One region of the Janthinobacterium sp. C22 genome, then DNA from elsewhere that is predicted to be linked to it. Evidence: predicted binding sites of a transcription regulator. Region 1 holds the regulator's gene; the other holds the start of a gene.
The links. Region 1 encodes HrcA, which represses chaperone genes, less so after heat shock. Its sites were predicted from a motif close to TTAGCACTCNNNNNNNNNGAGTGCTAA; they were not measured.

Region 1 (15,925 bases):
CGAACCCTTGTCCAACGCGCAAAGAATTGCCATTTTGCAAGATTATCTGCTGCTGCGCCTGCGCGCCGCGCCGCCACGGCGCCAGGCCGGCGTGGCCGACCATGCCATCGCGGCCATCGAGCGCGCATGCGGCCAGGTGCGCGTGGATGGCCTGGCGCAGCAGCTGGGGGTGTCGCGCCAGCACCTGGCGCTGCAATTTCGCCAGCACGTGGGCATCAGCCCGAAGCTGTTTGCCCGCATCTGCCGTTTCAGGGCCGCCAGCGCTGGCTTGAAAAGCCTGCCGCAGCAGCCGGATTGGGTGCAAGTGGCCTTGCAATACGGCTATTTCGACCAGTCGCACCTGATCCACGACTTCCAGGAATTCACCCGCCGCTCGCCCGAAGCGTGGCTGACGGGCCGGCGCGCGTGAGCACCTTCCATTTTTCCAATCGCGCGCCGCGCGCCGGTGGCATGATGGTGTTATTCTTCATTCACCAGGAGCAGAACATGATCAAGGGTTTACGCACCGTCACCTATCCCGTCCCCGACCTGGAGCAGGCCAAGGCCTGGTACAGCCAGGTGTTCGGCACCACACCGTATTTCGACCAGCCGTTCTATGTCGGCTTTGCCATCGGCGGCTTCGAGCTGGGCCTGCTGCCGGACGGCCAGCCCGGCACGCAGGGCAGCGTGACGTACTGGGGCGTGGACGGCATCGAGCAGGAGGTCGAGCGCATCGTGGCACTGGGCGGCACCCTGCATCACCCGATCACGGACGTGGGCGACGGCATCCGCACGGTGGAATTGCTCGACCCGTTCGGCAATCAGATCGGCCTGATCGACAATCCTCACTTCGATACGGCCAAGGTCGTCTAGGCTGCCTCGCCTTGCAGCCATAGCCGGAACTGCTGCAAGGCCAGCTTTTCATGCGCCGCCTCGGGCGTGATCAGGTAATACGCGCGCTGGCCGCGCAGTGGGCGCTCGCATGCGATGCGCAGCTCGCCGCGCGCCAGTTCCGCCTCCACCAGCATACGGGGCAGCAAGACCACGCCCTGCCCCTGCACGGCCGCCATGGCCAGCATGGAAAACAGCTCATAGCGCGCGCCGTAGCGCGCCCCTTCTCCATCGACCTGCATGGCGTCAAACCACTGGCGCCAGGCACCCGGGCGCGTACTTTGTTGCAACAAGGTCAGGTCCAGCAAATCCTGCGGCTGCCAGGCGCTGCGCGCCGCCAGCAGGCGGGGGCTGGCGACGGGCACGATTTCTTCATGCATCAGCAAGGTGGCGCGCGTGCCGGGCCAGCGCGCCAGCTGCTCGGGCGTGCCCGCGTACAGCGCGCCGTCGTATTCCGTATCGGCAAACATGAACGGTTTCGTGTAGGCATCGATATGCACGACGATGTCCGGGTGCATGCCCGCCAGTGACGACAGCCGCGGCATCAGCCAGCGCGTGGCAAACGTGGGTACCGAGGCCAGCTGCAAGGTCCCGCCACCGCCCTGGCGCGCCATGGTGTCGAGCGTGTCGCGCTCCAGGCCATCGAGGCGGGCCGCGATCTGCCGCGCATACGCGGCGCCGGCGCTGGTCAGCAGCACGCCATGGCGCGTGCGCTGGAACAGTTGCACGCCAAGAAAGCTTTCCAACGATGAAATCTGGCGCGACACGGCGCTTTGCGTCAGCGACAGTTCGCGCGCCGCGTGCGTGTAGCTCTGGTGGCGCGCGGCCGCCTCGAAACAATTTAGCGCCTGCAGCATGGGAATTTTGCGTGACATGGGGTATCCGGCCGGTGAAATTCCTCTAGTATGCCGCAAGATATGCGTAGCACGCATGTCTGGGTGCGAAAAAATCGTTTGCGCAAGGCTAGGCAAGAACCTACCATGAGCCATATTCAATCTTGCGCCGATCACCGGCGCTCACCTGCGAGGCCTGTGATGAGCAAAACCGTATTCGACTGGAATTCCCCCTGCTGCTGGAAGAACAACTGACGGGCGACGAACGCGCCGTGCTGGAAGCGGCGCGCGATTATTGCCAGGGCAGCCTGGTGCCCAGGGTCCTCGAATCGTTCCGCCATGGCCGCACGGATGCGGCCATCTTCCGCGAAATGGGAGAATTGGGCTTGCTGGGCACGACCATTCCGGAAGAATACGGCGGCGCCGGCCTGAACTACGTTTGCTACGGCCTGGCCGCGCGCGAAGTCGAGCGCGTCGATTCGGGCTACCGCTCGATGATGAGCGTGCAATCGTCGCTGGTGATGGTGCCGATCAATGCCTTCGGCAACGAAGAAACCAAACAGAAATACCTGCCGAAACTGGCGACGGGCGAATTCATCGGCTGCTTCGGCCTGACGGAACCGAACCACGGCTCCGACCCTGGCAGCATGGTCACGCGCGCGCGCAAGGTACCGGGCGGCTACAGTATCTCCGGCGCCAAGATGTGGATCACCAACAGCCCCATCGCCGACGTGTTCGTCGTCTGGGCCAAGGACGACGAGGGCGCGATCCGCGGTTTCGTGCTGGAAAAAGGCTGGAAAGGCCTGTCGGCGCCCGAGATCCACGGCAAGGTCGGTTTGCGCACCAGCATCACCGGTGAAATCGTCATGGATGAAGTGTTTTGCCCGGAAGAAAACGCCTTCCCCGACGTGCGCGGCTTGAAAGGCCCGTTCACTTGCCTGAACAGCGCGCGCTACGGCATCGCCTGGGGCGCGCTGGGCGCGGCCGAAGACTGCTACCTGAAGGCGCGCCAGTACACGATGGACCGCCAGCAATTCGGCCGCCCCTTGGCCGCCAACCAGCTGGTGCAAAAGAAACTCGCCGACATGCTGACGGAAATCACCATGGGCTTGCAAGGCTGCTTGCGCCTGGGCCGCATGAAGGACGAGGGCTCGCCGGCCGTGGAAATCACGTCTATCATGAAACGCAACAGCTGCGGCAAGGCGCTCGATATCGCCCGCGTGGCGCGCGACATGATGGGCGGCAACGGCATTTCCGACGAGTTCGGCGTCATCCGCCACCTGGTCAACCTGGAAGTGGTCAACACCTATGAAGGCACGCACGACGTGCACGCGCTGATCATCGGCCGCGCCATCACCGGCATCGCCGCCTTCAACTAATGGATGCCTTGGCTTCCACCCTCACCTCCACCCTGCGGCCCGCGCCGTTGACCGGCTTGCGCGTGCTGGACCTGTCGCGCGTGCTGGCCGGCCCGTGGGCCGGGCAAATGCTGGCCGACCTCGGCGCCGACGTCGTCAAGGTCGAGCAGCCGGGCCGCGGCGACGACACGCGCTCCTGGGGGCCGCCGTATCTGAAGGACGAGGACGGCCGCGACACGGCCGAAGCGGCCTATTTCCAGTGCGCCAACCGCAACAAGCGCTCCTTGTGCATCGACCTGGCCGCCCCTGAAGGGCAAGCCCTGGTGCGCAAGTTGGCGCAAGAGGCAGACGTGTTGCTGGAAAATTTCAAGCTCGATGGCTTGAAGCAATATGGCCTGGACTCAGCCAGCTTGCTCGAACTCAATCCGCGCCTCGTGTATTGCTCGATTACCGGCTTCGGCCAGGACGGGCCGTACGCGGCGCGCGCCGGCTATGACTTCTTGATCCAGGGCATGGGCGGCTTGATGAGCATCACGGGCGTGCCCGATGGCCAGCCTGGCGCCGGGCCGCAAAAAGTGGGCGTGGCGCAGACGGACATCATGACGGGCCTGTACGCCACCATCGCCGTGCAGGCGGCGCTGGCCGAACGGGAGCGCTCGGGCCTGGGCCAGCATATCGACCTGGCCCTGCTGGACGTGCAAGTGGCGGCCCTGGGCAACCAGGCGGCGAACTACTTGTGCGGCGGCAAAGTGCCGCAGCGCATGGGCAATGCGCATCCGAACATTGTTCCGTATCAAGACTTTCCCACGGCCGATGGCGACATGATCTTGGCGATCGGCAACGATGGACAGTTTTCGCGTTTTTGCGCCGTCGCCGGCCACCCGGAATGGGCGCAGGATGAACGCTTCGCCACCAACCCGCAGCGCGTGGCGCACCGGGCCATCTTGATTCCCCTGATGCGCCAGACCACGGTCATGCGCACGACGGCCGAGTGGATCAGCGCCTTCGAGGCGCAAGCCGTGCCGTGCGGCCCCGTCAACCGCATCGACCAGGTCTTTGCCGACCCGCAAGTGGTGGCGCGGGGCTTGAAAGTGGAAATGCCGCACCCGACGGCGGGCACGGTGGCGCTGGTGGCCAATCCCGTGCGCCTGTCCGGCTCGCCGGTGCAATACCGCTTGCCGCCGCCCTTGCTGGGGCAGCATACGAACGAGGTGCTGCAGCAGTGGCTGGGGTTGGACGGTGAGGAGATTGACGGCTTGCGTGAGCGCAAGGTGGTGTAAATGTTGGTCGTCTGGACGTAGGTCGGATTAGCGCTTGCGCGTAATCCGACTTGCACAGCCAATAATGTTGTCGGATTACGGCCCGCAGGGCCTAATCCGACCTACGATTCTATTCACTTGAGTACCAGCTTCAACGCCGGTTTTTCACCGTAATCGTCATAGCGTTCATTGATGCCGGCGATGCAAAACGTAATTTCTTCCAGTAAATCAGGCACTTGCGCCTTCATCGCGTCAGCGTCCTGCACCACGATTTCCAGCACTTCGTTCGGCTTCAAACGGAACTGCGTCATGTTTTCATCGTCGCGCAGGTAGCTGAGGCAATCGACCCAGGCATCCATGCTGTTGCCATAGAACTCGGGGAAACCGAAGGCTTGCACGCATTGCGCGTGAAAACTCGCTGCGTCGGTGATGTCTTTTCCATTCAGGATGGCAGTGGCCATGGTCTTCCTCAGTTCTTCAGCGACAGCACATCCTGCATGTCGAACAGGCCGGTCGGCTTGTCGGCCAGGAAACGCGCCGCGCGCAGGGCGCCGTGGGCGTAGGTGACGCGGCTGCTCGACTTGTGGCTGATCTCGATGCGTTCGCCGATACCGGCAAACAGCACAGTATGGTCGCCGACGATATCGCCGCCGCGGATGGTGGCAAAGCCGATGGTCGACGGGTCACGTTCGCCCGTCACGCCTTCGCGGCCGTACACCGCGCACTCCTTCAGGTCGCGGCCCAGGGCGCCGGCCACCACTTCACCCATTTGCAGGGCCGTGCCCGACGGCGCATCGACCTTGAAGCGGTGATGCGCTTCGATGATTTCGATGTCGTAGCCTTCGGACAGGCTTTTCGCGGCCAGTTCCAGCAATTTCATGGTGACATTCACGCCCACGCTCATGTTCGGCGCGAACATGATGGCCGTCTTTTCGGCGGCGGCGGCAATAGCGGCCTTGCCCGCGTCATCGAAACCGGTGGTGCCGATGATCATCTTGATGCCATGCTCGGCGCAGTAGGCCAGGTGCTGCAAGGTGCCTTCGGGACGGGTGAAGTCGATCAGGTAATCGGCATTGGCCAGGCCGGTGGCAAGGTCCGACTCGATCAGCACGCCGGCAGGCTTGCCAAGAAAGGCGGCGGCATCCTGGCCGACGGTCGGCGAGCCGACGCGGTCGAGGGCGCCGGTCAGCACGGCGTCGGGTGCGTTGCTGACCGCTTCGATCAGGATATGGCCCATGCGGCCGCTGGCGCCAGCGATGGCGATTTTCAGTTCAGTCATTTTATTCTCTTACAGCAACTTATTTGGTGGGTTCGGCGGCAGGCGCAGGTGCTGGCTCGGCGGCAGGTGCCGGTGCAACTTCAGGCTTGCTCACAGGAATGGCAGGGGCGGCATCGGCCGGTACCGGCACGGCGCTTGGCGCCACGGGCGATGGCACGGCGGCGGCAGGCACGTCGGCCTTGGCGACCTTGGCGAATGGCGACGGACCCGCGATACGGTCGATATATTCTTTCTCCGTCGGCAAGTTGCCGCCTTCGAAACGTTCAACCTTGCCATCCTTGCCGAAGTACACGACCACGCGGCTGCTGGTGGTTTCGCCACTGCCCCGGGCCAGACGGAATGGATAATCCCAGCGGTCGGCATGGAAGATATCGGTCAGCAGCGAGGTGCCGAGGACGAAACGCACCTGGTCGCGCGTCATGCCCACTTTCAACTGGGCCAGCATCTCTTCGGAGACAAAGTTGCCTTGTTGAATGTCTGGACGGTACGGCGAGAAAAACCACATGAATTTTTGCAGCGGCGTAATGGTGGTCGTCTGCGCGCCCTGTTCGGGGACCAGTTCCTTGCCTTCTTTTTGAGCAGCGGCCGGCTTTTCGCCAAGGATGCCACGGCTGGCGCAGCCGGACATGGCCAGCGCGACACAGACCATGCCTGCCACGACTGGTGCTCGAAATGAAAGACGGTGCCAGAGAGATGGCAATACAGCCGGGGTTACGCGCATAAATGACCTCAATTGGATGAACAAAACGCCAGGAGTGACCGGCCCGCCAAAAAATGCATATTTTGGCACTCCCCGACAAAACGCTATATGATAAAGCACCTGACCCACATACGAGCAACAAACATGAGTAACAATCCTAGTGATCTCAAGGCAAGCGGCCTGAAAGCCACCCTGCCACGGCTGAAGATACTCGATATCTTCCAGAGTAGCCCGGTACGCCACCTGACCGCGGAAGACGTCTACAAGATTCTGCTGGCCGACAATATGGATGTCGGTTTGGCAACTGTCTACCGCGTCCTCACGCAATTCGAACAGGCAGGCTTGCTCAACCGCAACCATTTTGAAACCGGCAAGGCGATTTTCGAACTCAACGAAGGCTCCCACCACGACCACCTGGTGTGCCTCGACTGTGGCCGGGTCGAAGAATTCTTCGACGAAGAAATCGAAATCCGCCAGCAAAAAGTGGCCGAAGAGCGCGGCTTCAAGATCGCCGAACACGCCCTGGCCATCTACGGCAACTGCACCAAGACAGCCTGCCCGCACAAAACAGCCTGACCCACGCCGGCCGCTCCCGCAAGGGGCCGACCGGCGCAGCATTGAACCGCATCAATGATGGCTGAGCGCGCTCGACAGCAGCTTGGCCGTGATGTCGACGATCGGAATGACGCGCTCGTAAGCCATGCGCGTCGGTCCGATCACTCCCAAGGTTCCCACGATCTTGCCGTTGACTTCATACGGCGCCGTCACCACGCTCATCTCATCCATCGGCACCAGGTTCGATTCTCCGCCGATGAAAATCTGCACGCCCGTCGCCTTGCTCGACACGTCGAGCAACTGCATCAAGCCCGTCTTTTGCTCGAACATGTCGAACATCTGGCGCAGCGAATGCATATTCGATGACAGATCGCTCACGCTGAGCAAGTTGCGCTCGCCGGAAATGACCATGTCGTCGCTATGGTCGGCCATCGCTTCGCTGCCCGCTTCCACGGCCGCCTGCATCAGGCTGCCCATATCGTCGCGCAACTGGCGCAATTCGCCCTGCAGGCGCACGCGCACGGCGTCGAAGGACAGGCCGCCATAATTCTGGTTGATGTAATTGGCCGATTGCACCAGCTGCGCCGGCGTATAGTCGGCTTCCGTCAGCAATAAACGGTTCTGCACGTCCCCGCCGGGAGCAACGATGACGAGCAGGATGCGTTTTTCCGACAGGCGCAGGAATTCGATTTGCTGGAACACGGATTCGCGGCGCGGGCTGAGCACGACGCCGGCGAACTGCGACAGCGACGACAGCATCTGCGCCGCGTTGGCGATGGTTTTTTGCGGCTGCGGCGTCTGCAGGCGCATGCGCGATTCCACCATGTGCTCGTCCAGGTGCCGGACGGTCAGCAAGGTGTCGACAAAGATGCGGTAGCCGCGCGGCGTGGGGATGCGTCCGGCCGAAGTATGGGGACTGGAGACATAACCGAGCTCTTCCAGGTCGGCCATGATGTTGCGGATCGTGGCCGGCGACAGGTCGAGGCCGGAAATTTTCGACAAGGCGCGCGAACCGACCGGCAGGCCGTCGGCGATATATCGCTCGACCAGGGCTTTCAGCAGTGTTTGGGCACGTGTATCGAGTTGCATGGTGTTTTAGGTAAGCAAATAATCTTTATTAAGCAAGCGGCAGCGAAAGCGGCCGAACCTGCATCAACAGCGCCTATTATGCACGTTCGCCCGGCCAGCGGCGATCAATCTTCCAGTTGCCCCTGCAGCCACAGCAGCAATTCATCAAAGTTGGCGCAGATGGCGTCGGGCTGCACGCCGGTGGCCAGGTGGGCGTCGCTGCCCTTGCGGTTCATCCACACGGCACGCATGCCCGCCCCTTGCGCCCCCGTCACGTCGAAATACAGATCGTCGCCCACATACACGGCTTCATGGGGCGCCACGCCCAGCGCGGCGCAAGCGGCCAGGAAGATGCTGGCATCGGGCTTGGCCACGCCGAAATCGCTGGCGGCAATCGACACCTTGAAATGCTGCGCCAAACCGATAATTTCAAGGTCCGCATTGCCATTCGAGATGGAGCCGAGCAGCAGGCGCTGGCGCATCCAGGCCAGGCCCGGCAAGACATCGTCATACGGCTGGACCCGATGGCGCGCGGCCAGGAACTGCGCGATGGCGCCGTCGACCAGGGCGGCATCCTCGCCAGCGGCCTCGAAGGCGGTCAGCAGGCCCGCGCGGCGCAACTCGATCAGATTGCCATGGAAATGCGGTTGTTCCTTGAGCATGGCCAGGCGGTGCTGGCGCAACAGCTCGATGGAAAACTGCTGCGCCACCTTGGGCGCATGCGTGGCCAGCCAGTCGTGCAGCAGGGTTTCGGCGGCGGCAATCACGGGCGCGATGGGCCACAAGGTATCGTCGAGGTCGAACAGGATGGCCTTGGGCGGCACGGCAGGTTTTACAGGAGCAAGGGACATGGGACTCACGGTGGATGCCGCGCCACAGTGCGCAGCCTGCATCTATTGTCGCATTGATCGACGCCGCCAGCATGGCGGCGCCCCCATGAAATGGGGCCGGGCCAGCGCTTCCCGGCGAAAAATTGTTACAGGGTGATACAAGGCAAGATCATCCGGCTTGCCAGATAGACTAAAATAGGCGCCATTCCAATGCGGCGCCAGCGTCCGCGTTGCGCTACCCAACCTAATTCGTTTTGGAGAATGTATGAAAAATTTGTACCTGCGCTCGATGCTGGCGGCGGCTTGCGCCGTCACATTGGCGGCCTGCGGCGGCAGCGGCGGCAACCTGTATCTGAGCGGCCAAGTCTCCAATCTGGCAAAAGATGGCCTGATTCTGCTGAATGATGGCGAACGCCTGCCTGTCGCCTCAGGCCAGACCTCCTTTGTTTTCACCAAGCTGGTCAGCACCGATGACCGCTACGACATCACCATTGCGCAACAGCCAAAGGGCGCCGTCTGCACTATTACCAATGGCGTCGGCAAGGCATCGAGCTATACCGTGACCACGGCCTTCGTGAGCTGCGTGACCAACTCCTACCCGCTGAGCGGCACCATCACGGGCCTGACCGCCGACGGCTTGACCCTGGCCATCGGCAATACCACCACCAGCCCGCTGAAAGGCAGCACCAGCTATACGTTCCCGAATGTCAATGACGGCATCGCCTACAATATTTCCATCGCGACGTATCCAACGGGCCAGACGTGCAGTTTCGTGGGTTCTGCCAGCGCCAACGGCCGCGACGTCGTCGGCACCATGGGTTCAGCCGCCACGACCGGCGCCACACTGAACTGCACGGCGCTGTAAGCCACGCGATTCGTCACCACTATATTGGATTGGAGAAATACATGAAGTTATCCTGCCTGCGCCCTGTCGCCGCGCTGCTGTTGACCCTGGGACTGGCTGCTTGCGGCGGCAAGGCCTCGTATGATGTCAGCGGCACCATCAGCAACTTGAACACCAACGGCCTGGTCCTGGCCAACGCCGGCGTCAACCTCCCGATTACAGCGGGCCAGACCTCGTTCACCTTTGCCAAGCGCATCGACTATGGCACCGACTACAACATCACCGTGCAGACCCAGCCAGCCCACATGACTTGCACCGTCAGTGGCGGGACCGGTTCGGCCGGTCACTACCTGAGCATCCAGGCGGCCGTCATGTGCACGCAAAATAGCTACACGGTAGGCGGCACGGTGACTGGCCTGACAGCCGACGGCCTGATCCTGATCAACGGCAATGCGCAAACCTCGGTGGCCAAGGACAGCACGACCTTCACCCTGGCGTCGCGTGTTCCCGATGGCGACACGTATGGCATCAGCATATTTGCCCAGCCGACCGGCTTGAAATGCAGCGTGGCGCCGAACACCGGCGTTGGCGTCATGGGCGAAGCGAACGTGACGACCGTGCAGATCGCCTGCAATCCGGCCTGATGCGGTGACGCTGGCAGCCGCGACGCGGCTGCCAGGAAGAGATATCATGAAAATCTATAGTTGATATTCGAAAGATAAATTGGAGTTATATGTGGCGATGCAGCATAATGCATCTGTCTCCTCCAACTCTTCCAAGAATTGGATTTAGCCCGCTTTCACCAGCGGGCTTTTTTTGTCCAAAATTTCTCAGGCCGGTTGATTCAAGCCCGGCTGCAGCATCTGCACGATGCTGGAGAAATCCTGCTGCGCATAACCGGCTTGCGCATGCATCTGGTACAGCTGGCGCACCAGCCCGCCCAAGGGCGTGGGCGCGTTCGCCGACAGGGCCGACTGCTGCGCCAGGCCCAGGTCCTTCAGCATCAGCGCCGTGCCGAAGCCGCCCGTGTAATTGCGCGACGCGGGCGTGCCGTCCATGACGCCGGGCCACGGGTTGTACACTTCCAGGGTCCAGTTGCGGCCCGAACTCTTGGCCATGATCTCGGACAACACTTTCGGATCGAGTCCATGCGCCACGCCCAGGTTCAGCGCCTCGGCCGTCCCCGCCATCAGAATGCCCAGCAGCATGTTGTTGCAAATCTTCGCCACCTGGCCCGCGCCCGCCTCGCCCGCATGGAAGATGTTCTTGCCCATCTTTTCCAGCAAGGGCCGCGCCTGCTGCAAGGCCGCTTCGCTGCCGCCGACGATGAAGGTCAGGGTGCCGGCCGCCGCGCCCGCCGTGCCGCCCGAGACGGGCGCATCGATCATGGCAAAGCCGCGCTCGCTGGCCGCCTGCGCCACCTGGCGTGCCACATCGGCCGCGATGGTGCTGCAATCGATGAACAGGGCGCCGGGCTTGGCCGAGTCAAGCACGCCGCCGGCCGCCAGGTACAGTTCCTGCACGTGCTTGTTGGCCGGCAACATGGTGATGACGGCGTCGGCCGTCTGCACGGCCGCGCTGGCGGACGCGGCCGCCGTGGCGCCCGCCTCGACCAGCGATGCCACCGCCGCTGGCGCCAGGTCGAACACGGACACGTGGAAGCCGGCGGCGACCAGGTTGCGGGCCATCGGCGCGCCCATGTTGCCCAGGCCGATAAATGCGATATGTTGCATGGTAAATATCTCCTGTAGCGCCTAAAAAGCCCATGGCGTTGTTGCCTTGCCTCGTCGTACTAGTCGTACTGCCTTCGGCAAGGCGCCTAGCCCTGAGCATTTTTATGCACTACTTAAATGTTTAAATGTGTAGGTCGGCAAGTGGATGCGTGCTCCACGGCGCCGCAAAATACTCGTCCAGATACGCTGCGCTGACCTCGGCCAGGCTGGCCGGTTGCCACTGCGGCGCGTTGTCCTTGTCGATCAGCAAGGCGCGCACGCCTTCGCTGAAGTCTGCATGGGCGCAGCATTGCACGGCGACAATGAGTTCCAGCTGGAACACTTGCGCCAGACTCATGTGGCGCGTGCGTACACGCATGGCCCAGACCAGCGCGGCCGAGCTGGGCGCACCCTTGTCCAGCGAGTGGGCCGCCTTTTGCAGCCAGACCGAATCGCCGTCATACGCGGCAATGGCGGCCACCACTTCGGGCAAGGTGGGGGCTTGCGTGAGCGCGGCGATGGCGTCGAAGTTGGCGCGCACTTCGGAGACGGGCAACAGCGCGGCTGGCGCCGAGAAGCCGCGCAGCAAGCGGCTCAGCTGCTGGTGGTTCGCTTGCGGAACTGCTTGCCATTGCGCCAGCGCCAGCGCGTCGAGCACCATGGCGCGCTCTTCCTGCCGCAGGAAATAGTCGCCCAGGCCCGCGAACAGGGCGTCGGCCGCGTTCATGGGCGCGCCCGTCAAGCCCAGGAACAGGCCGCTGCGCCCCGGCATGCGGCCCAGGAACCAGCTGCCGCCCACGTCGGGGAACAGGCCGATCGTGATTTCCGGCATGGCAATGCGCGTGCTTTCCGTCACCACGCGGTGGCTGGCACCGGCCATCAGGCCCAGGCCGCCGCCCATGACGATGCCGCCGCCCCACACCAGCAGCGGTTTCGCATACGTATGGATGCGGTGGTCGAGCCGGTATTCCTCGGCAAAGAAGGCCAGCGCCTGCGGGTTCGGGACGACGCCCGGTTGCTCGGCCACGGCCGAACGCAGGCTGCGCACGTCGCCGCCGGCACAGAAGGCCTTGTCCGTCGACGATTGCAGCACCACGCAGGCGATGGCGTCGTCAGCATCCCAGCGCACGAGGGCACCGTCGATGGCGCGGATCATGTCCAGGGTCAAGGCGTGCAAGGACTTTGGCGCATCGAGGGTGATGACGCCCAGCTTCATGCCGCCGGGACAGTCGCGCTCCTCGATTTTCACGGTTTCAAGCAAAGTCTCAACCATTCTTCCACTCCGCCGGACGTTTTTCCAGGAACGCCTGCACGCCCTCTTTCTGGTCTTGCGTATCGAACAGGCCCAGGAACAGGGTGCGTTCGTCCGGCAAGGAGTTGACCAGCGGATGGCTGCGCGCGCCCTGGATCAGGGTCTTGCACGCCGTCACGCTGCTGGGGCTCTGGCGCGCCACCTTGGCGGCCAGGGCCAGCGCCGTGGCGGCAGCCTTGCCAGTTGGCACGACTTCCTCGACGAGGCCGATGGCAAGGGCCTTGTCCGCATCGACGCGCTCGCCACATAAAATCATGCGCTTGGCCCAGCCTTCGCCCACCAGCCACGGCAAGTGCTGCGTGCCGCCCGCGCACGGCAGCAGGCCGACGGAGGCTTCCGGCAAGGCCATCTGCGCGTGTTCCTCGGCGATGCGGATATCACAGGCCAGCGCGCATTCGAGCCCGCCGCCCATGGCATAGCCATTGATGGCGGCGATGCTGACGCCACGAAACGCGGACAGTGCCTCGAAGGCCTCGCCAAACGCGGCGGCCATGGCGAACGCCGTGTCTTTATTGCCGTCAGCAAACACTTTCAGATCGGCGCCGGCCGAGAAGAACTTGGCGCCGCCGCCCGTGATCACGAGCGCGTACACGTCCGGATCAAGGTTCAGGTCGGCCACCAACTCTTTCAGGGCGCGCAGGCTGGCCAGGGTCCACGTGTGGGCGGGCGGGTTGTCGAGAGTCACCAGGGCCGTGTGGCCGCGGCGTTCCAGCAGCAGATTGGTATACACTTTAGTCATCGTAAGGTCTCCGTGGCGCCGTCTTTCAGAATCGCTCGCGCGACGATCAGGCGCATGATTTCATTCGTCCCTTCCAGGATTTGGTGCACGCGCGTGTCGCGCACATGGCGCTCGAGCGGGTACTCGCGGATGTAGCCGTAGCCGCCGTGCAACTGCAGCGCATCGTTGGCCACATTGAAACCCACATCCGTGGCGAAACGTTTGGCCATGGCGCAATATGCCGTAGCGTCCGGGCTTTCCTGGTCGAGTTTCCAGGCTGCCAGACGCACCATCTGGCGCGCCGCCACCAGCTCCGTCAGCATGTCGGCCAGCTTGAATTGCAAGGCCTGGAACTGCGCCAGCTCGCGGCCGAACTGCGTGCGCTCCTTCATGTACGCCTGCGCCCGCGTCAGGGCCGCCTGCGCCGTGCCCACCGAGCACACGGCGATATTGATGCGCCCGCCATCGATGCCCTTCATGGCGATGGCAAAGCCTTCGCCTTCCGCGCCCAGCAAGTTACCGACAGGCACTTTCACCTGATCGAAGCTGATGATGCGCGTGGGCTGACTGTTCCAGCCCATCTTTTCTTCTTTCTTGCCATACACGATGCCGGGCAAATTCGCCGGCACGGCAAAGGCGGAAATACCGGCCGCGCCCTCGCCGCCGGTTCTCGCCATGACGATCAGCATGTCCGTCTGGCCCGCGCCCGAGATGAACGCTTTCGTACCGTCGAGCACATAAAAGTCGCCATCCTTGACGGCTTTCGTGCGCAAGGACGCCGCATCCGATCCTGACTGCGGTTCCGTCAGGCAATAGCTGGCCAGCTTCTGGCCGGCGGCCAGGGCCGGCACCCACTCGTCGCACAGCGCTTCCTGCCCCCAGCGCGACAGCATCCAGGTAGCCATGTTGTGGATCGTGATGTAGGCCGTGGTCGAGGTGCAGCCGCCGGCCAGCTCCTCGAAGACGATGGCGGCATCCTGGCGCGACAGGCCCAAGCCGCCCCAGCGCTGCGGCGTGTACAGGCCGCAAAAGCCCATCTCGCCCGCCTTGGCAATCGTTTCCACGGGGAAGATCGATTCCGCATCCCAATGGGCCGCGTGCGGCGCCAGTTCGCCTTCGGCAAACGCGCGCGCCGCCTGCTGGAACTCGCGCTGTTCGTCGCTCAGTTCAAAGTCCATGGCCACTCCTTACTTGAGGCTGATGGTGGTGTTGACCTTGCCCACCGAGGCCGCATCCGTGAACCAGCGCTGGGTGATCGTCTGCGTCTGCGTGTAGAACAGCACGACCTGCTTGCCGAACGGACCCAGGTCGCCCAGTTTCGAGCCGCGCGAGCCCGTAAAGCTGAACAGGGGCACGGGCACGGGAATGGGGACGTTGATGCCCACTTGGCCCACGTCGATTTCTTCCTGGAAGTAGCGCGCGGCCGCGCCGCTTTGCGTGAACAGGGCCGTGCCGTTGCCGTTCGGATTCGCGTTCACCAGCGCAATCGCTTCGTCCAGGGTATCGACTTCGACGACGATCAGGACGGGGCCAAAGATTTCCTGGTCATACACGACCATGCCGGGCTTCACGCCGGACAAAATCGTCGGGCCGACGAAGTTGCCGTTCGGATAGCCATCGACCTTCACGTCGCGGCCATCGAGGGTCAGCACGGCGCCCTGTTCGATGCCCTTGGCAACCAGGCTGTGCACGCGCTCTTTCGCCGCGCACGAAATGACGGGGCCCAGGTCCGGATTGTCCTTGCCCGCGCCCACGCTCAAGCCTTGCGCCTTGGCGGACAGTTCCGGCAGCCACTCGCGCGCTTCGCCCACCAGCACGGCAACGGACGCGGCCATGCAGCGCTGGCCGGCCGCGCCGAAACCGGCGCCCAACAGCTGGTTCAGGGTCTGTTCTTTATTGGCATCCGGCAAGACGACGGCATGGTTCTTGGCGCCCATCATGCATTGCGCGCGCTTGCCGTTCAGGCTGGCGCGCTGGTACACATGCGTGCCCACCTTGCTGGAGCCGACAAACGAGATCGCCTTGATATCCGGATGGTCGCACAGGGCGTTGACCACGTCTTCGCCGCCGTGGATGACGTTCAGCACGCCGGCCGGGATGCCCGCCTGCAAGGCCAGGCGCACGAGTTTTTCCGTCACGAGCGGATCTTGCTCCGATGGTTTCAGAACGAACGTATTGCCGCAGGCAATCGCCATCGGGAACATCCACAGGGGGATCATGGCGGGGAAATTGAACGGAGTAATGCCGGCGCACACGCCCAGCGGCTGCATCACGCTGTAGGTATCGACGCCGCCAGCCACGTTTTGCGCGTATTCGCCCATCTGCAGGGTGCCGATATTGGCCGCATGCTCGACCACTTCCAGGCCGCGGAAGACGTCGCCTTCCGCATCGAGCAAAGTCTTGCCCTGTTCCATGGTGAGGGTGGCGGCCAGGTCGGCCATGTTTTCACGGATCAGCTGCTGCAATTTCAGGAAGATGCGGGCACGGGCGCCGATCGGCGTCTTGCGCCAGGTTTTGAAGGCGCGCTGGGCCGAGGCGATGGCCGCGTTCACTTCATCGGGCGTGGCGAACGGTACCTTGGCCAGGA
Region 2 (15,925 bases), 770 kb from region 1:
TGCTGGCGGCGGCCGTGTATGTGCAGGAGCGGGGGCGTTTACAGCTGGCCGCGCAGGGTCAGCATGGCGTTGCGCGGTTCGCCATAGAAGTTGGAGCCATAGGCGGCCCACACGCGCGCGTAGTATTTTTTGTCGAACAGGTTGTTCACCGTCAGCGACAGCTCCAGTTTGGGACTGAGGCGGTAGCCTGCCTGCAAGCCCACCGTGGTGACGGGACCCTGCTCGAATTTCACGGGCCCGTTCAGGCGATACATGCTGCTGACGCTGCGCAAGCCGCCGCCCACGCTGACTTTATCGAGCGCGCCGGCCAGCCGGTAATTGGTCCACAGGTTGACGTTGTGGCGCGGAGCGATGAAGGTGTACAGCTGCGCCTTCTGGTCGTCGCTGCCTTCCAGGGTGCGCGTGCTGGTGTAGGAATAGCCGCTCGTGATGTTCCAGCCCGGCAGAGGGCTGCCGCTCAGTTCGGCTTCCACGCCCTGGCTGCGCATCTTGCCCGCGCCGATGGAAAACAGCGGGTTGGCCGGGTCGGGCATGACGCGGTTTTCATCTTCCATGCGGAACAGGGCCGCGTGCGCGTTGACGTTCTTGTCGAACAGTTCTGCCTTCAGTCCCAGCTCGAACTGCTGGCCCGTGCGCGGCTTCAGGGTCTGGCCGGCAGCGTCCGTGGTGGACTGGGGCGTGAAGATGCGCGTGTAGCTGCCATAGGCCGACAATTGCCTGTCGAGCTCGTAGACCAGGCCCGCATACGGCGTGAACTTGGCCTTGATCGTGTTGCTGACATCGGTGAACTGGTTGAAATAGGCGTTGCGGTTGACGGTGTGGTTGTCCCAGTGCGTCAGGCGCCCGCCCAGGTTGACGGCCAGCCGGTCCGTCGCTTGCAGGCGGGTGCGCGCGTACAGGCCGAACTGCTTGGTGCGGTTGTCATTGCCGTTGGAAAAAGTGTAGCTGGGCTGCGCGATATTGTTGTCAGGATGAAAAATATTGACCGGCGCATTGTCTCCGCCGCCATACCGGAAATTCTTGTGCACCTGGCGGTAGTCGGCGCCCACGATCAGGTCGTGGCTGCGGCCAAAGGCCTGGAACGGCGTGGCCAGGTAAGCGTCCAGGCCCTGCGTCTTCCAGTGGCTGCGGTAGTTCCAGCTGACCAGGCAGCTGTCGCCCGTGACGGGATCGGCGGAACAGTCGGACCAGCCGAAGCTGCGCGACGGCTCATCTTGCTCGCGGTGCAGGGCGGTGACCTTGACCTGGCCGCCGTTGTCCAGTTTGTGATCGAGTTCGGCAAAATATTCCGTGACCTTTTCCGTGATGTGGTTCCAGGCCGGGTCCAGGTAGGTGGAGCGGGGCACGTCGAGCAAACGCCCGTCTTCATACGCGGGCAAGCCGAAGGCGGGGCGGCCCTTGTATTGCTGGTGGGTGATGCCGCCCGTCAGCACGGTGCCCGGCGCCACATCGATGGCGATGGTGCCGTACAGCAGCGGTTTTTCCGCATACACATGGTCGACGAAGGAGCGCCGGTGTTCGTAGGCGGCCACCAGGCGGCCGCGCACTCTGCCGTCCGCGCTCAGGGGGCCCGTGACGTCCGCTTCCGCGTAGTAGCGGTCCCAGGAACCTGCGCTGAGCACGCCGCTGGCGGCAAAAGTGTCGCGCGCGCGCTTGCGCACCAGGTTGATGGTGCCGCCCGGGTCGGCCGCGCCCTGGAACAGGCCGGCCGGTCCGCGCAGCACTTCCACGCGGTCATAGATGGCCAGGCCGAAGCCGGCCGACAGATCGTTGCCCGTGCTGGCGGGCGTCATCACGCCATCGACCTGCACCGCATCGAGCGCATAGCCGCGCGAATAAAAGTTACCGTGGTTGCCGCCCGTGCTGCTGGCCTCGACGGTGATGCCCGTCACGCCGCGCATGGCGTCGTCCAGGCTCAGCAAATTCTGGTCGTTCAGTTGCTGGCGCGTCAGCACGGAGATGGACTGGGGAATCTCGCGCAGGCTTTGCCGGCCCTTGCCGATGCTCACCGCCTGCGCCGCATACGACTTGGTCAGCTCGCTGTCTGGCGTCGCCTCCTGGCGCGCGCTGACGGTAATTTCCGCCAGGGTCGCCACCTTGCCCGTGGCGGGGGCGCCGGACGGATGATGACGCTGTTGCCGTCGATGCTGGCGGCCAGGCCGCTGCCGGCCAGCAGGCGCTCCAGGCTGTCGGCCACGCCGAGGGTGCCGCTGACGGCGGGCGCCGTCTTGCCGGCTACGAGTTCGGGCGCGAACAGCAGTTGCAAATTGGCTTGCCGCGCCAGTTCATTCAGGGCTTGCCCCAGCGGCTGGGCGGCGATGGACAGCGTGACGGTGGGCGCCGTTTGCGCCTGTGCCAGGGAGATGCTGCCCAGGGCCAGCATGGCGGCCAAGGCGAGGGGGCGGGTGTCAGATTGAGGCGGGGGGACCACATGTTGCATTTCTCCAGGTTAATTTATTGTCGATTAACTTGGTAGACGCGGCAGCGGGCAAAACCCTCACCTGCGAATGCGAACTATTTGCATTTATTTTTCAGGCTGCCGCATCGCAGGGGCTTGCGCCGGCATTTTTGCCGCCATGCGGATCTCGCTGACGGCACCATCGCGTACGACGTGTACGGGCAGCAGCTGCGGCAGGGCGGCGGCGAAGCGGTCGAACTGGGTCAGGCTGAAGCTGCCGCCGATGCGCAGCCTGGCCACGGCGGGATCGCGCACGACGAAGCCCGTGTCGCCATAGCGCTCGAATTCGGCCAGTGCCGCGCCCAGCGGCACGTTGTCGAAAGTGATCCTGCCGTCGCGCCACGGCGCCACGCTGCCGGGGGCCAGGCTGGCGACGGCGGACAGGCGGCCGCCGGCGTCGGCGCTGACGCCCTGGCCGGCCCGCAGGTCGGCCAGGGCTTGTCCTGCGCCCGCCACGCGCACGTGACCATGCTGTACGGCCACGCGCAGCTTGCCGTCGTGCTCGAGGGTATTGCGCACGGAAAACTGCGTGCCCACCACCGTCACTTTCAAGGGGCCGCTCACCACGTCGAAAGGCTGGCCCTGCTTCGATTGCACCTGGAACAGCGCTTCGCCCTGCGCCAGGCGCACTTCGCGGCGCTGGCGGTACAGGGTGACGTGCAGCCGCGTGGCCGTATCGAGCTGCATGTTGCTGCCGTCGGGCAGCGCGACGGCCATGCGCTGGCCGCGCATGGTGGCATACGACTGGCTGAAAACGGCTTGCTGCTGCCACCACTGGTAGCCGCCCGCGCCCACGCTCAGCAGCAGCATGGCGGCGGCCGCATACGGCAGGGCGCGCAGCCAGTGGCGGCGGGAGCGGGAGGATGGCGCAGCCTGGGGCAGTGCCCAGCGCGCGGCGAGCTGCGCAGGAATCTTGCGCGCTGCGCGGTGCGTGTGTTGCAGTTGCGCATACGCGTGCGCGTGCAGCGCGTCGGCCGCCAGCCAGGCGGCAAACTCGGCCTGTTGCTGTGCATCCAGCTTGCCGCGCCGGCTGAACCAGGTAGCGGCCGCCAGCGCCACGCCATCTTGCGTGGCGGCAAAGTCGGCGTACTCGCGCAAGTCCGCCTGCTCCTGGGCAGAGGGGCCGAACGCGTGGCGGGGCGGGAGGGCGGTCATGGGCGCCATTATGTGGCTTCCCGCAAAGAATGCAACTGCGCCTGGCAACTGAGCATGCCGCGTGCGATATGTTTTTCCACCATGCTCACGGAAATGCCCATGCGCGCGGCGATCTGCGCGTGCGGCAATTCCTCGAAGACGTGCAGCACGAAGGCGTCGCGGCAGCGGGGCGGCAGCGCGTCGATGGCGGCCACGCAGGCTTGCCAGTCCTGGCTGCCCTGCAACGCCTGTTCCGGCTGCAAATGGCGCGGCGCGGCCGGATGCGCGGCCTCGGGCAAGGCGTCGAGCTCCTCGTGCTGGCGCAAGGCGGCGCGGCGGTGATTGTCGATCAGCAGATTGCGCGCCGTGTGGTACAGCAGCGCGCGCGGTTCGCGCACGGCTGTTTCGCCCAGCACGCGCGCATAGCTTTCCTGCACCATGTCGGCGGCAGCTTCGCGGTTGCGCAAGCTGCGCCAGCAAAAGTTCAACAGTTCTTGGTAATAGCGTGCGACCACGGCGTCCGATGTATGAGTCCGCAGCCAAGGAATGCCGCATATGAGAATGATTCTCATTATATGGCATGCCGGGATGTCGCGCTAAGCGGCTTGGCGCACCGTGGCAGGTGTACAACGCTTTGCCCCGCGCCCTGCATCGGTTAACATGCGAAGTTAATAGGGAGACAACATGGCTATTCAAATCATCAATACGGCGCCGATAGCTGGCCAGCGGCCCGGCACTTCGGGCTTGCGCAAGAAGGTGGCGACCTTCAGCGCCCCGCAATACCTGGAAAACTTCGTGCAGAGCGTGTTCGATAGCGTGGGCGACTGCCGCGGCCAGACCCTGGTGCTGGGCGGCGACGGGCGTTACTACAACCGGGCAGCCATCCAGACGGTGCTGCGCATGGCGGCCGCGCACGGCTACGCGCGCGTGCTGCTGGGGCAGGGCGGCATTTTGTCGACGCCGGCCGTCAGCTGCGTGATCCGCAAGCATGGCGCCAGCGGCGGCATCATCCTGTCGGCCAGCCATAATCCGGGCGGTCCCGATGGCGATTTCGGCATCAAGTACAACATCGCCAATGGCGGCCCGGCGCCCGAAAAGGTCACGGAAGCCATCTACGCCTGCACGCAAGCCATCGCCGCATACCGCATCAGCGACGCGGCCGACATCGACCTCGACGCCTTGGGCACCGTGCGCATCGAGCAGATGACGGTCGAAGTGATCGATCCGGTGCTCGACTACGCGGAACTGATGCAGCAGCTGTTCGACTTCGACGCCATCCGCGCCCTGTTCGCGGGCGGCCTGCGCATCTGCTTTGACGGCATGCACGCCGTCTCCGGCCCGTATGCGACGGCCATCCTGGAAGGCATGCTGGGCGCGGCCAAGGGCAGCGTCATCAACGGCGTGCCGCTGGAAGACTTCGGCGGCGGCCACCCGGACCCGAATCCCGTCAACGCGCGGGAATTGATCGCGCGCATGGCCGGCGACGATGCTCCCGACTTCGGCGCCGCCTCGGACGGCGACGGCGACCGCAACATGATCGTCGGCCGGCGCTTCGACGTCACGCCCTCGGACAGCCTGGCCATCCTGGCCGCCAACGCCGCCGTGGCGCCCGGCTACCGTGGGGGCTTGAAGGGCATCGCCCGCTCCATGCCCACCTCGGGCGCGGCCGACCGGGTCGCCAGCGCGCTGGGCATTCCCTGCCACGAGGCGCCGACGGGCTGGAAATTCTTCGGCACCCTGCTCGACGCCGGCATGGCCACCCTGTGCGGCGAGGAAAGCTACGGCACGGGCTCGAACCACGTGCGCGAAAAAGATGGCCTGTGGGCCGTGCTGTTCTGGCTCAACCTGCTGGCGGAAAAAGCAATCGGTGGAAGACATCGTGCGCGCGCACTGGGCCACGTATGGCCGCAATTACTATTCGCGCCACGACTACGAAGACATCGACAGCGCCGGCGCGCAGCAGCTGATGGAAGCCGTGCGCGGCCGGCTGGCCACCTTGCCGGGCCAGGTGCTGGGTGGCTGCACGGTGGCGCTGGCCGACGATTTCAGCTACACGGACCCCGTCGACGGCTCCGTGGCGACACAGCAGGGCATCCGCATCGTCATGACGGACGGCGCGCGCATCGTGCTGCGCCTGTCCGGCACGGGTACCGAGGGCGCCACCCTGCGCCTGTACCTGGAGCGCTACGAAGCCGACCCCGCGCAGCACGCCATCCCGACCCAGGAGGCGCTGGCGGGGCTGATCGCCGTGGCGGAGCAAGTGGCGCAGATACGCGCACGCACGGGGCGCGACGCGCCCACGGTGACGACATAAAAAAGGTGCATAGGTCGGATTAGCGTGGCATCGCCACGCGTAATCCGACGACATTGTCAGCAGCGTTGTCGGATTACGCCCTTTGGGCTAATCCGACCTACTTGTATGATTACGCCTTGCCCGGGATGGCCGCCTGGCGGTAGTTGTCGACCATCTTGTAGCGCTTCGCATACAGGCCGAAGGCCAGCATGGCGACGGCGGCAAAGGCGGCGAAGAAGAACATCTGGAAAGCCGTCACGCTGATGCCGCTTTCGGCGATCTTGCCGATCACGCCTTCGTTCATGACGCTGCGGTTGACGATCAGCACCCACAGGTTGCCCACCGTGGTCGACAGGTTCCAGAAGCTCATGATGGCGCCCTTCATCGACACGGGCGCCTGGCTGTAGGCAAACTCCAGGCCCGTGGCCGAGACCAGCACTTCGCCGAACGTCAGCAGGGCGTACGGCAGGATCTGCCACATGATGGAGACGGCGTTGCCGCTGTCGAGCGCCAGCTGCAGCAAGCCGATGACGATCCACGCCAGCGAGGAAAAGCCGATACCGGCCGTCATGCGGCGCAGGGCCGTCGCTTCCAGGCCGAAGCGGTTGAGCATCGGGTACAGCACCAGGTTGTTGAACGGGATCAGCAGCATCACCAGCATCGGGTTCAGCGCCTGCATCTGCGCCGGCAGGAACCAGCTCGGTTTTTCCATGGTGTTTGCCTGCACGATCCACGTCGAGGCCTTCTGGTCGAACAGCGAGAAGAACGGCGTGACGAGGGCGAAGATGACGAGGATGCGCAGCACGGCGCGCACGCCTTCGACGGCTTCGTCAGGGTGGATGCCGCGCGCGCGTTCCAGCTGCATGGCCGTGCCGATGCTGCCGAAGGCCAGCAGCAGGACCAGCGCGGTACACGCGGAAATCACGAAGCCCCATTCGGGAATGCTGTAGAACGCATACAGGGCGCCGATCACGCCGACGTAGGCCACGTACAGGCCGGGACGCGATCCGCCGTCGACACGGGCCAGCAGGGCCGTGCGGGCCACGCGGGTGAATGAATCGGGATTCGGCGGCGCCGGCGGCACGTGCACGTATTTCTTGGCGCCCATCCAGAAGACGATGGTGGCGGCCAGCATCATCAGGCCGGGGATGCCGAAGGCGATCGACGGACCATACTTCTTCAGGAACAGCGGCATCAGCAGCGAGGCGAAGAAGGAACCGAAGTTGATGATCCAGTAGAACAGGTCGAAGACCAGCTTGGCCTTGTGCTTGTTGGTCTGGTCGAACTGGTCGCCGACGAACGAGGCGACCAGGGGCTTGATGCCGCCGGAACCGAAGGCGATCAGGAACAGGCCGAAATAGAAGCCGTTGACGCTGTTTTCAAACAGGGCCAGGCAGGCATGGCCGGCGCAATACACGAGGCTGAGCCAGAAGATGGTGTTGTACTTGCCGAAGAAGCGGTCGGCCAGCCAGCCGCCCAGCAGCGGGAAGAAATACACGCCGATGACGAAGGTATGGAACACGTGCTTGGCTTCGCCCGTGCGCTGGTCGATCGGGATCATCAGCAGCAGGGTGCTGATGAGGAATGGCGTCAGGATGTTGCGCATGCCGTAAAAGCTGAAGCGTTCGCAGCCTTCGTTGGCGATGATGTACGGTATTTGCCGCGGCATTTTGCCCGTGGCGGTTTGTGTCTCGGCCGATGACATTGGCTCTCCCCCAAGTTTTTTTGTAAGCCGCGATGCTAAGGCCTGCCGCGTTTGCTTGCAACAGAAAAAACGGCCTGCCCGCTATTTCGCAGGGATTTGTAAGGTATTGATTTTCATAAAGACATTACTTTCGGCACTTGCGCGGGCCGGGCGGGGCAGCAGCAGCTGCATTTGCAGCATGCCATCCGGTGCGGGACTGTCCGCCAGGGTAAAGCCGCAGCCCAGGTACAGGGTCAACGCCGCGTGGTTGTCCTGCGCCACGGCCAGGCGCACGCGGCCCAGTTCGGGAATGGCGCAGGCATGGTCGATGGCGGCCTGCACCAGCTGCCGTCCCGCGCCGCGCCCGCGCGCCTGCGGCGCCACATACACGCCCCACAGGCTGGCCTTGTCATGCACGACGGCGATCGGTTCGCGGCGCAGGCCGGCCATGGCGATCAATTGTTCCTTGTCGAAAGCGCCAAATATTATTTGGTATGGAGTGGCGTGCAAGCGCTCGGCTATCCGTGCCAGCGGCAAGCCGCTTTCCGCCGCGTACGTGGTGCAGAAGGCGGCGGGCAGTTCGGCGATGCCGGCCAGACGCAGCGCGCGGTAGGCGGGCGCGTCGTCTGGCGCGAGGGGGCGGATGGTGATGGCGGGCATGTGGGCGAGTATCGGGCTTTGATACCAGAAAGTAAACCTTGCCGTCCACCGCCGCCATCCTTAAGATCTGCCGCATGAAACCTGTACCGAGCCCTTCCCCTGATATGTCCGCTGGCGCGGTTCTGACGCCGGCGCGCGAGCGCGCGATGCTGTGGCTACTTGCGCTGACGCAATTTACCGTCATCATGGATTTCATGGTGATGATGCCGCTGGCGCCCCAGCTGATGCAGGCCTTCCACATCGGCCCGGCTGCCGTCTCGGGCGCCGTCTCGGCCTACGCCTGGTGCGCGGGACTGTCCGGCTTGCTGGCGGCCACGTATATCGACCGCTTCGACCGCAAGAAGCTGCTGTTGACCATGTTTTGCCTGTTCACCGTGTCGAACCTCGCTTGCGCGCTGGCGCCGAACTTCCATGTGCTGCTGTGGTCGCGCGCCTTTGCCGGGCTGACGGGCGGCGTGCTGGGCGCCATCGTCATGGCCATCATCGGCGACGTGATTCCCGCCGAGCGGCGCGGCGCGGCCACGGGCGTCGTCATGACTTCGTTTGCCATGGCGGCCGTGGGCGGCGTGCCCATCGGCGTGGTGCTGGCCGCGCACTTTGGCTGGGCTTCGCCGTTTTTCCTGCTGGTCGCGCTGTCGCTGCTGGTCTGGCTGGGCGCGGCGCGCGTGCTGCCATCGCTGACGGCGCACATGGGCGCCGCTCCCACGCCGCTGCGCCAGGTGCTGCCGAACCTGCTGGCGCTGTTCCGGGACCGGCGCCACCTGCAAGCGTTTTCCTTGTCCATTGTCAATATGACGGCCGGCATGCTGGTCATTCCCTTCATTTCGCCCGTGCTGGTGGGCAATATGGGGCTGGCGCCGGCCGACGTCACCTGGGTCTACCTGGCGGGCGGCTGCGCCACGACCTTCACGGCGCGCCTGATCGGCCGCTGGGCGGACCGGGCCGGCAAGCAGCAGGTGTTCCGCTGGGTGTCCTTGCTGTCGATCGCGCCGCTGCTGTTCATGACGCACTTGCCCCAGCTGCCGCTGCTGGCGCTGATGCTGGCGTTTCCCTTCTTTATGGCCCTCGTCTCGGGCCGCATGGTACCGCTGCAGGCGCTGCTGACGACGATACCGGAACCGCACAAGCGGGGCGCGTTTCTCAGCGCCAATTCAGCCCTGCAAAGTTTTGGCAGCGGCCTGGGCGCCTGGCTGGGCGGCCTGACACTGCAGGCGGATGCGGCCGGCCACATCAGCGGCTATGGCATCAATGGCTGGCTGGCGGCGGGCTTGTCGCTGTGGACGGTGTGGTGGGTGGCGCGCGTGCGCGGCGCGGCGCCGCAGGGGCCCCGCGCAGGTAGTTATTGGGTGGCGATGCGCTGCATGGGCGCATTGTCCTTGCGCCATTGTTCCAGGCTGATCAGCTCACCGCTGACGACGTCGTCGACGAGGATGCGCTTGCCATCCTGGGAAACGACGAAACTCTCCCAGCGGTGCGCCGCGTCCGGCGTGTTTTCCACGAAGTTCAGGTCATAGTAGGGCTTGCCATCGATGAGGCGCGCATCGGGCGACGTTTCCATCACGGCGCCGTGGGCGCGGCCGCCGGACGCCTTTTCGATATGCGCCGACCAGGCCTTGATCTCCGGCAATGCCATCAGCGCATCGACGGCGCGCGCGCTCTGCTCCGGCGCCGGGCTGCTGGCGGCCGGGGTATTGGTGCCGTGCGGTGCGGCCTGCTGGTGCAGGTAGAAAGCGCCGAGCCCGGCGGCCAGCAAGCCGGCCAGGATGCCGGCGATGATGGTGGTTTTGGAAGAAGAGGCGCGTGGCGGCATGATGGTGGCGTGAGAATGAGGGACGATGGCGGCCATGCTAAAGCAAAACGTGCAGGTGGGCAATCGTTGAAATTTCTAAAAAGCCAGGCGAAAAAAGCCACCTTCCGTAGAAGATGGCTCTCGGGGCTGCCGGGCAGGCGCTGGCAGCTTTTGGTCTGCCTGTCCTGTCCCGGCGTATGCGGTCTGTCGCGCCGTCGCCTGCGCGACAGGCCGCCGGACATTACATCATGCCGTCCATGCCGCCCATGCCGCCCATACCACCCATGCCGCCGCCCATGCCGCCGGCTGCCTTGTCGTCAGCGATTTCGCAGACCATGCAGTCGGTCGTCAGCATCAGCGAAGCGATCGAAGCGGCGTTTTGCAGCGCCGAACGGGTCACTTTGGCTGGGTCCAGAACGCCCATTTCCACCATGTCGCCATACGTGCCGTTGGCAGCGTTGTAGCCGTAGTTGCCCGTGCCAGCCAGTACGGCTGCCACGACGACCGAAGCTTCTTCGCCGGCGTTTTGCACGATCATGCGCAGCGGCTCTTCCATTGCGCGCAGGACGATCTTGATACCGGCGTCCTGGTCAGCATTGTCGCCCTTGACCGTGATGTTGGCGCGTGCGCGCAGCAGGGCTACGCCGCCGCCTGGCACGATGCCTTCTTCCACGGCAGCGCGCGTGGCGTGCAGTGCATCTTCAACGCGGGCTTTCTTCTCTTTCATTTCGACTTCGGTGGCTGCGCCAACCTTGATCACGGCAACGCCGCCAGCCAGTTTGGCGACGCGCTCTTGCAGTTTTTCACGGTCGTAGTCCGAGCTCGCTTCTTCGATCTGTACACGCACTTGTTTCACGCGTGCTTCGATCGATGCGGCTTCGCCGGCGCCATCGATGACGATGGTGTTTTCCTTGCCCACTTCGATGCGTTTCGCCTGGCCCAGTTCGGCCAGGGTCACTTTTTCCAGGGTCAGGCCGACTTCTTCAGCGATCACCTGGCCGCCCGTCAGGACAGCGATGTCTTCCAGCATGGCTTTGCGGCGGTCGCCGAAGCCAGGTGCTTTCACTGCGCAGGTTTTCAGGATGCCGCGGATGTTGTTCACCACCAGGGTGGCCAGCGCTTCGCCTTCGATGTCTTCCGCGATGATCAGCAGTGGACGGCCAGCCTTGGCGACTTGTTCCAGTACCGGCAGCAGGTCACGGATGTTCGAGATTTTCTTGTCGCACAGCAGGACGAATGGGCTGTCCAGGACGGCAACTTGCTTCTCTGGGTTGTTGATGAAGTATGGCGACAGGTAGCCGCGGTCGAACTGCATGCCTTCAACGATGTCCAGCTCGTCGTTCAGCGACTTGCCGTCTTCAACCGTGATCACGCCTTCTTTGCCGACTTTTTCCATCGCTTCAGCGATACGCTCGCCGATCGATGCATCCGAGTTGGCCGAGATCGAACCGACTTGGGCGATTTCCTTGGTCGTGGTGCAAGGACGGGCGATTTTCGCCAGTTCTTCGACGGTCGCGGCAACGGCCTTGTCGATACCGCGCTTCAGGTCCATCGGGTTCATGCCGGCGGCAACGAACTTCATGCCTTCGCGCACGATGGCTTGGGCCAGCACGGTCGCGGTGGTGGTGCCGTCGCCGGCGTTGTCGCTGGTGCGGGAAGCCACTTCCTTGACCATTTGCGCGCCCATGTTCATGAGCTTGTCTTTGAGTTCAACTTCCTTCGCTACCGACACACCATCCTTGGTGACGGTAGGGGCGCCGAACGAGCGCTCCAGCACGACGTTGCGGCCTTTCGGGCCCAAGGTGACTTTGACTGCGTTGGCGAGGATGTTGACGCCTTCGACCATCTTGGCGCGCGCTGCGTCGCCGAATACTACTTCTTTAGCTGCCATGTTCAATTCTCCTGAGTTTCGGGATGTATCTGTCTACAACGTGGAAACAATTACTTGACGACGATCGCCATGATGTCTTCTTCGCGCATGACCAGCAGCTCATCGCCGTCAACTTTGACGGTTTGGCCGGCGTACTTGCCGAACAGGACGCGGTCGCCTACCTTGACATCCAGAGGACGGACTTTGCCGTCGTCGAGAATCTTGCCATTGCCTACGGCAAGGACTTCGCCTTGATCCGGTTTTTCAGCAGCTGCATCAGGAATGATGAGGCCGGACGCAGTCTTGGTTTCCTGGTCGAGGCGTTTGACGATGACGCGATCGTTCAATGGGCGCAGATTCATACAAAACTCCTTAAAGTTCAATGGATAGGTGTTGCTAAATGAATACATGCCTGGCACAGCGCCAGGCGTGCTTTCAGTGACCGCCGTTGAAAGCAGCCCGCAACGGTCAAGCAAACCCCATGGCATCGGGTGCATGCCGGCGCTGGGCAGGGTGGCATCGCGGCGTCGCCCGCCGCGTAGCGTTCCCTGCTGTTGCCCGGCATGCACCATCATGTCCTGAGGATTGCTACGAAAGAGTTTGTTAGCACTCTCTACTAACGAGTGCTAATTATAGGGACGGTAGGGGGCTTATTCAAGGGCTTATTCTCCGGGAAGATAAGCTTAGACGTTCTGCGCAGCCTGCATCTACGCAGGGTTTGCGCAAACGCAAGCCTCGTTCCCGGGCGTCAGCAACAGGCGCGACTCTAGCATGCCCGTCAGGCGAAGGGCGTTCCTGTACGCACGGGAAACAGAGTTTTGCTATGGACTTTGATAAGATGATTGCAATTGCATATCAATATTCCCCCTGTACCAGAAAGCACACCATGCCATCGACTCTTTCCCGTCCCGCCCTGCGCCTGCTCGGTGCCGCCCTCGTCGGCCTCGCCTGCCTGGGCAATGCCGCCGCGCAAACACCCACCATGCTCGACGAGATCACCGTGGCCACCTTGACGCCGCTGGAAAAGGAAATGCTGCTCAACGAGCTGTTCAACGACCTCAACAAGGACGACGACGACCAGCAAGCCCATGTGTGGGACAACGGCGGCGACAGCGGTGTGCGGGTGAAGGTCACGTATAACTTCAGCAACTCCGGCATGACGGAACACAGCCTGAAGGCGCACATCTGCCGCGACCTGAAATTCGTCGTCACGGCGGGCGACAAGTCGCAAGACCTGAGCCGCCGCATCTGTTCGCAGAACAGCGGCCGTTGGGATGTGCAGGGCAAGGACCCGGCGCCCGTCGTGTATCCGCCCTTCCTGTCCGACGTGACCATCGCCAAGCTGAATGCCAAGGAAAAACAAGCCTTGCTGACGGCCGCCGTGCGCACCTTGAAAGATGAAGAGGATGGCAAGAGCCGTGAATGGAGTAACAAGGGACTGGGCAATGCCGTGCCCTTGCGCGTTACTTTGACGCCCTCGCGGACGGACGCCAAACCTGGCAGCTACCACCGTACTTGCCGCGACTTGACGATGGTGCTTGATGGCAAGAGCGGCAAGCAGGAATTGACGCGCCGCTCGTGCGAAAACCGCTATGGCGGTCTCGATATCGAACCCGATTACGTCGACGAGTAAAACGCTGCCATCGCGGCGCCGGCGGATGCGTGCAGATGGCGAAAAGCACCGGAAAAAGCGTGTATTTCACGGCAACTGACCTGCATTGATGTAAATATGTGTGACAGCGGCGTGATTCGATTGACGCCCATGGAGCGTCCGCCCTATAGTGGCGGGATGATTTCCGAATTCAACGAATTATCCGACAAAATAGGCCTGCTGGCCGAAATGACCCATGCGCTGCGCCGTGAAAACGCGCAATTGCGCAAGGACAATGCCGCGCTGGCCGCCGAGAACGCCCTGTATGTGCAACGCATGCGCGAGGCGCAGGAGCGGGTCGAGGCGTTGCTGGAAAAAATTCCCGAACTGGTGCAAGCCGGCCTGGAGCAGGCCGCTTCGGAGGCGGGCGCCTATATTGCCGAGAACGAGAAGGAAGCGTAATGCCGCGTGTCGATGTCAATATCATGGGCCAGTCCTACAGCATGGTGTGCCGCGACGGCGAAGAGCGCGCGCTGCGCGAAGCGGCGATCTATCTCGATAGCAAAATGAAAGCCATCCGCGACGCGGGCAAGGTCAAGGGCAACGACCGCATCGCCGTGCTGGCCGCCCTGGGCGTGGCCGCGGAATTCCTTTCCGTGAAATCGCCGCAAGGTCCGCTGTCGGAACTGACGATCCTGGAAGTGAAGCAAAAGATCTCGGCCATGCACACGGTACTGGACAGCGCACTGACGCCCCAGGAAAACCTTTTAAACACCGAACCAAACCTACCGCGCGTCGCGACTTGCGGCCTGCGATGTTCGCTGCCTCGGCGGCCCCGTGCAAGCACAGCTGCGCTTCTTGGCCACAATTCATCGCCGCTCGCTACGGTTTTGTTCAGTGTTATTAATTGGATTTTAAGCGGACACGCTACGATTTGTCTTTGCGATGCGCGATCAAAGGAGTAAACTTGGGTCTACCCTGCGGTGTTCGCGATTGCCATATATTCCTTGAACCATTTATGCGCATCGGTTGCGAATTTTGTTTGATGGGAGTGAGCGTCGCTCGTTCGACGAACCCGAAATTGAACTAACGTGACCACCTTGAACCGTTTGGTTCGGGATGCCGGCATAGCGGCACAGGCGGGGCCCAATTTGCATCACCACCGAAAACGGTTGCCGCATCCTGCGCAACCGTTTTTTTACGTCTGTCGTTTTCACACGGAGTCTGCATGAAACAATTCTGGCTGATGAAATCCGAACCCGATGAAGTGAGCATCGACGACCTGATGGCGGCGCCCGGACACACCATGCCGTGGTTTGGCGTGCGCAACTACCAGGCGCGCAACTTCATGCGCGACGGCATGCGGCCGGGCGACGGCGTGCTGTTTTATCACTCCAGCTGCCCGCAGCCGGGCGTGGCGGGCGTGGCCGAAGTGGCCAGCGGCGCGTATCCCGATCACAGTCAGTTTGAAGAGGGCGGCAAGTATTTCGATGCCAAGGCCACGCCGGAGCAGCCGCGCTGGATCAGCGTCGACGTGCGCGGCGTGAAGAAGACGGCGCTGCTGCCCCTGTCCGAAATGCGCCAGATGCCGGAGCTGGAAGACATGCTGCTGCTCAAGAAGGGCAGCCGGCTGTCGATCACGCCCGTGACGCCGGCGCAATGGAAGGTCATTACCGGCAAGCTGAAGGCCTAGGCCCGCTCCTCGACCCGGTCGCGGCCATTCTGCTTGGCGCGGTACAGGGCCTGGTCGGCGGCGGCCAGCAGCTGCTCCGGCGTTTGATTTCCGTCATGCAGCGCCAGGCCGATGCTGGCCGTCACCAGGCCGCCGCGCGACGGCGCCTGGGCGATGGCGGCCGCGGCGATCGCTGCCTGCATCTTGTGCGCCACCGCCAGCGCCCCCGCGCGGTCGGTGGCGGGCAGGATGGCGGCAAATTCCTCGCCGCCGAAGCGGGCCGCCAGGTCGCTGGCGCGCGGCAGCGCGGAATGCAGGGCCGCCGCGATGCTGACCAGGCAGGCGTCGCCATACGGGTGGCCGAAGGTATCGTTGAGGCTTTTGAAGAAATCGATATCGATGATCAGCAGCGCCAGCGGCTGCCCGTTGCGCGCGGCGCGCTGCCACTCGAGCTGCAAGGTCTGGTCGAAGCTGCGCCGGTTGGCGATGCCCGTCAAGCCATCCGTCAGCGACAGCTTTTCCAGCTTGTCCAGCGCCGCGCGCAAGGCCAGTTCGCTTTGCATGTAGCGGCTTTGCAAGGTGGCCGAGCGCAGCGCGTGGACCAGCAGCGCGACGAACAGCGACGCCGCCGCCAGGTAGAAATGCGTGCGCATGACGGCAAAGCCCAGGCCCAGCAGGGCGGCCGTAAAGAAGATGGGACTGAAATTGTCGATCAGCAGGGTCAGCCGCCGCAGAGGCTGGCCTGGCGGCGCTTCGGCTCCGGTCATCCGGACT

Region 2: the regulator HrcA is predicted to act here: its motif matches at 12,492-12,518, upstream of groES (co-chaperone GroES).

The regions. Positions count from the first base shown of each region.
Region 1 is NZ_CP193659.1:1,177,994-1,193,918, reverse strand. It holds gene ACRHIG_RS05385 (DUF6597 domain-containing transcriptional factor) at 1-409, shown strand, start outside; gene ACRHIG_RS05380 (VOC family protein) at 487-852, shown strand; gene ACRHIG_RS05375 (LysR substrate-binding domain-containing protein) at 849-1,745, opposite strand; gene ACRHIG_RS05370 (acyl-CoA dehydrogenase) at 1,919-3,082, shown strand; gene ACRHIG_RS05365 (CaiB/BaiF CoA transferase family protein) at 3,082-4,341, shown strand; gene ACRHIG_RS05360 (barstar family protein) at 4,455-4,781, opposite strand; gene dapB (4-hydroxy-tetrahydrodipicolinate reductase) at 4,790-5,599, opposite strand; gene ACRHIG_RS05350 (outer membrane protein assembly factor BamE) at 5,619-6,248, opposite strand; gene fur (ferric iron uptake transcriptional regulator) at 6,444-6,875, shown strand; gene hrcA (heat-inducible transcriptional repressor HrcA) at 6,927-7,943, opposite strand; gene ACRHIG_RS05335 (HAD family hydrolase) at 8,048-8,773, opposite strand; gene ACRHIG_RS05330 (hypothetical protein) at 9,018-9,617, shown strand; gene ACRHIG_RS05325 (hypothetical protein) at 9,659-10,240, shown strand; gene mmsB (3-hydroxyisobutyrate dehydrogenase) at 10,427-11,329, opposite strand; gene ACRHIG_RS05315 (enoyl-CoA hydratase/isomerase family protein) at 11,451-12,581, opposite strand; gene ACRHIG_RS05310 (enoyl-CoA hydratase) at 12,574-13,359, opposite strand; gene ACRHIG_RS05305 (acyl-CoA dehydrogenase family protein) at 13,356-14,516, opposite strand; gene ACRHIG_RS05300 (CoA-acylating methylmalonate-semialdehyde dehydrogenase) at 14,526-15,925, opposite strand, start outside.
Region 2 is NZ_CP193659.1:1,945,740-1,961,664, forward strand. It holds gene ACRHIG_RS08965 (TonB-dependent siderophore receptor) at 39-2,096, opposite strand; gene ACRHIG_RS08970 (STN domain-containing protein) at 2,033-2,383, opposite strand; gene ACRHIG_RS08975 (FecR family protein) at 2,525-3,613, opposite strand; gene ACRHIG_RS08980 (sigma-70 family RNA polymerase sigma factor) at 3,622-4,107, opposite strand; partial or broken gene ACRHIG_RS08985 (alpha-D-glucose phosphate-specific phosphoglucomutase) at 4,277-5,906, shown strand; gene ACRHIG_RS08990 (POT-type proton-dependent oligopeptide transporter) at 6,016-7,554, opposite strand; gene ACRHIG_RS08995 (GNAT family N-acetyltransferase) at 7,672-8,229, opposite strand; gene ACRHIG_RS09000 (MFS transporter) at 8,304-9,743, shown strand; gene groL (chaperonin GroEL) at 10,260-11,909, opposite strand; gene groES (co-chaperone GroES) at 11,960-12,250, opposite strand; gene ACRHIG_RS09015 (hypothetical protein) at 12,775-13,521, shown strand; gene ACRHIG_RS09020 (hypothetical protein) at 13,678-13,941, shown strand; partial or broken gene ACRHIG_RS09025 (cell division protein ZapA) at 13,941-14,246, shown strand; RNA gene ssrS (6S RNA) at 14,452-14,629, shown strand; gene ACRHIG_RS09035 (EVE domain-containing protein) at 14,708-15,172, shown strand; gene ACRHIG_RS09040 (GGDEF domain-containing protein) at 15,169-15,925, opposite strand, start outside.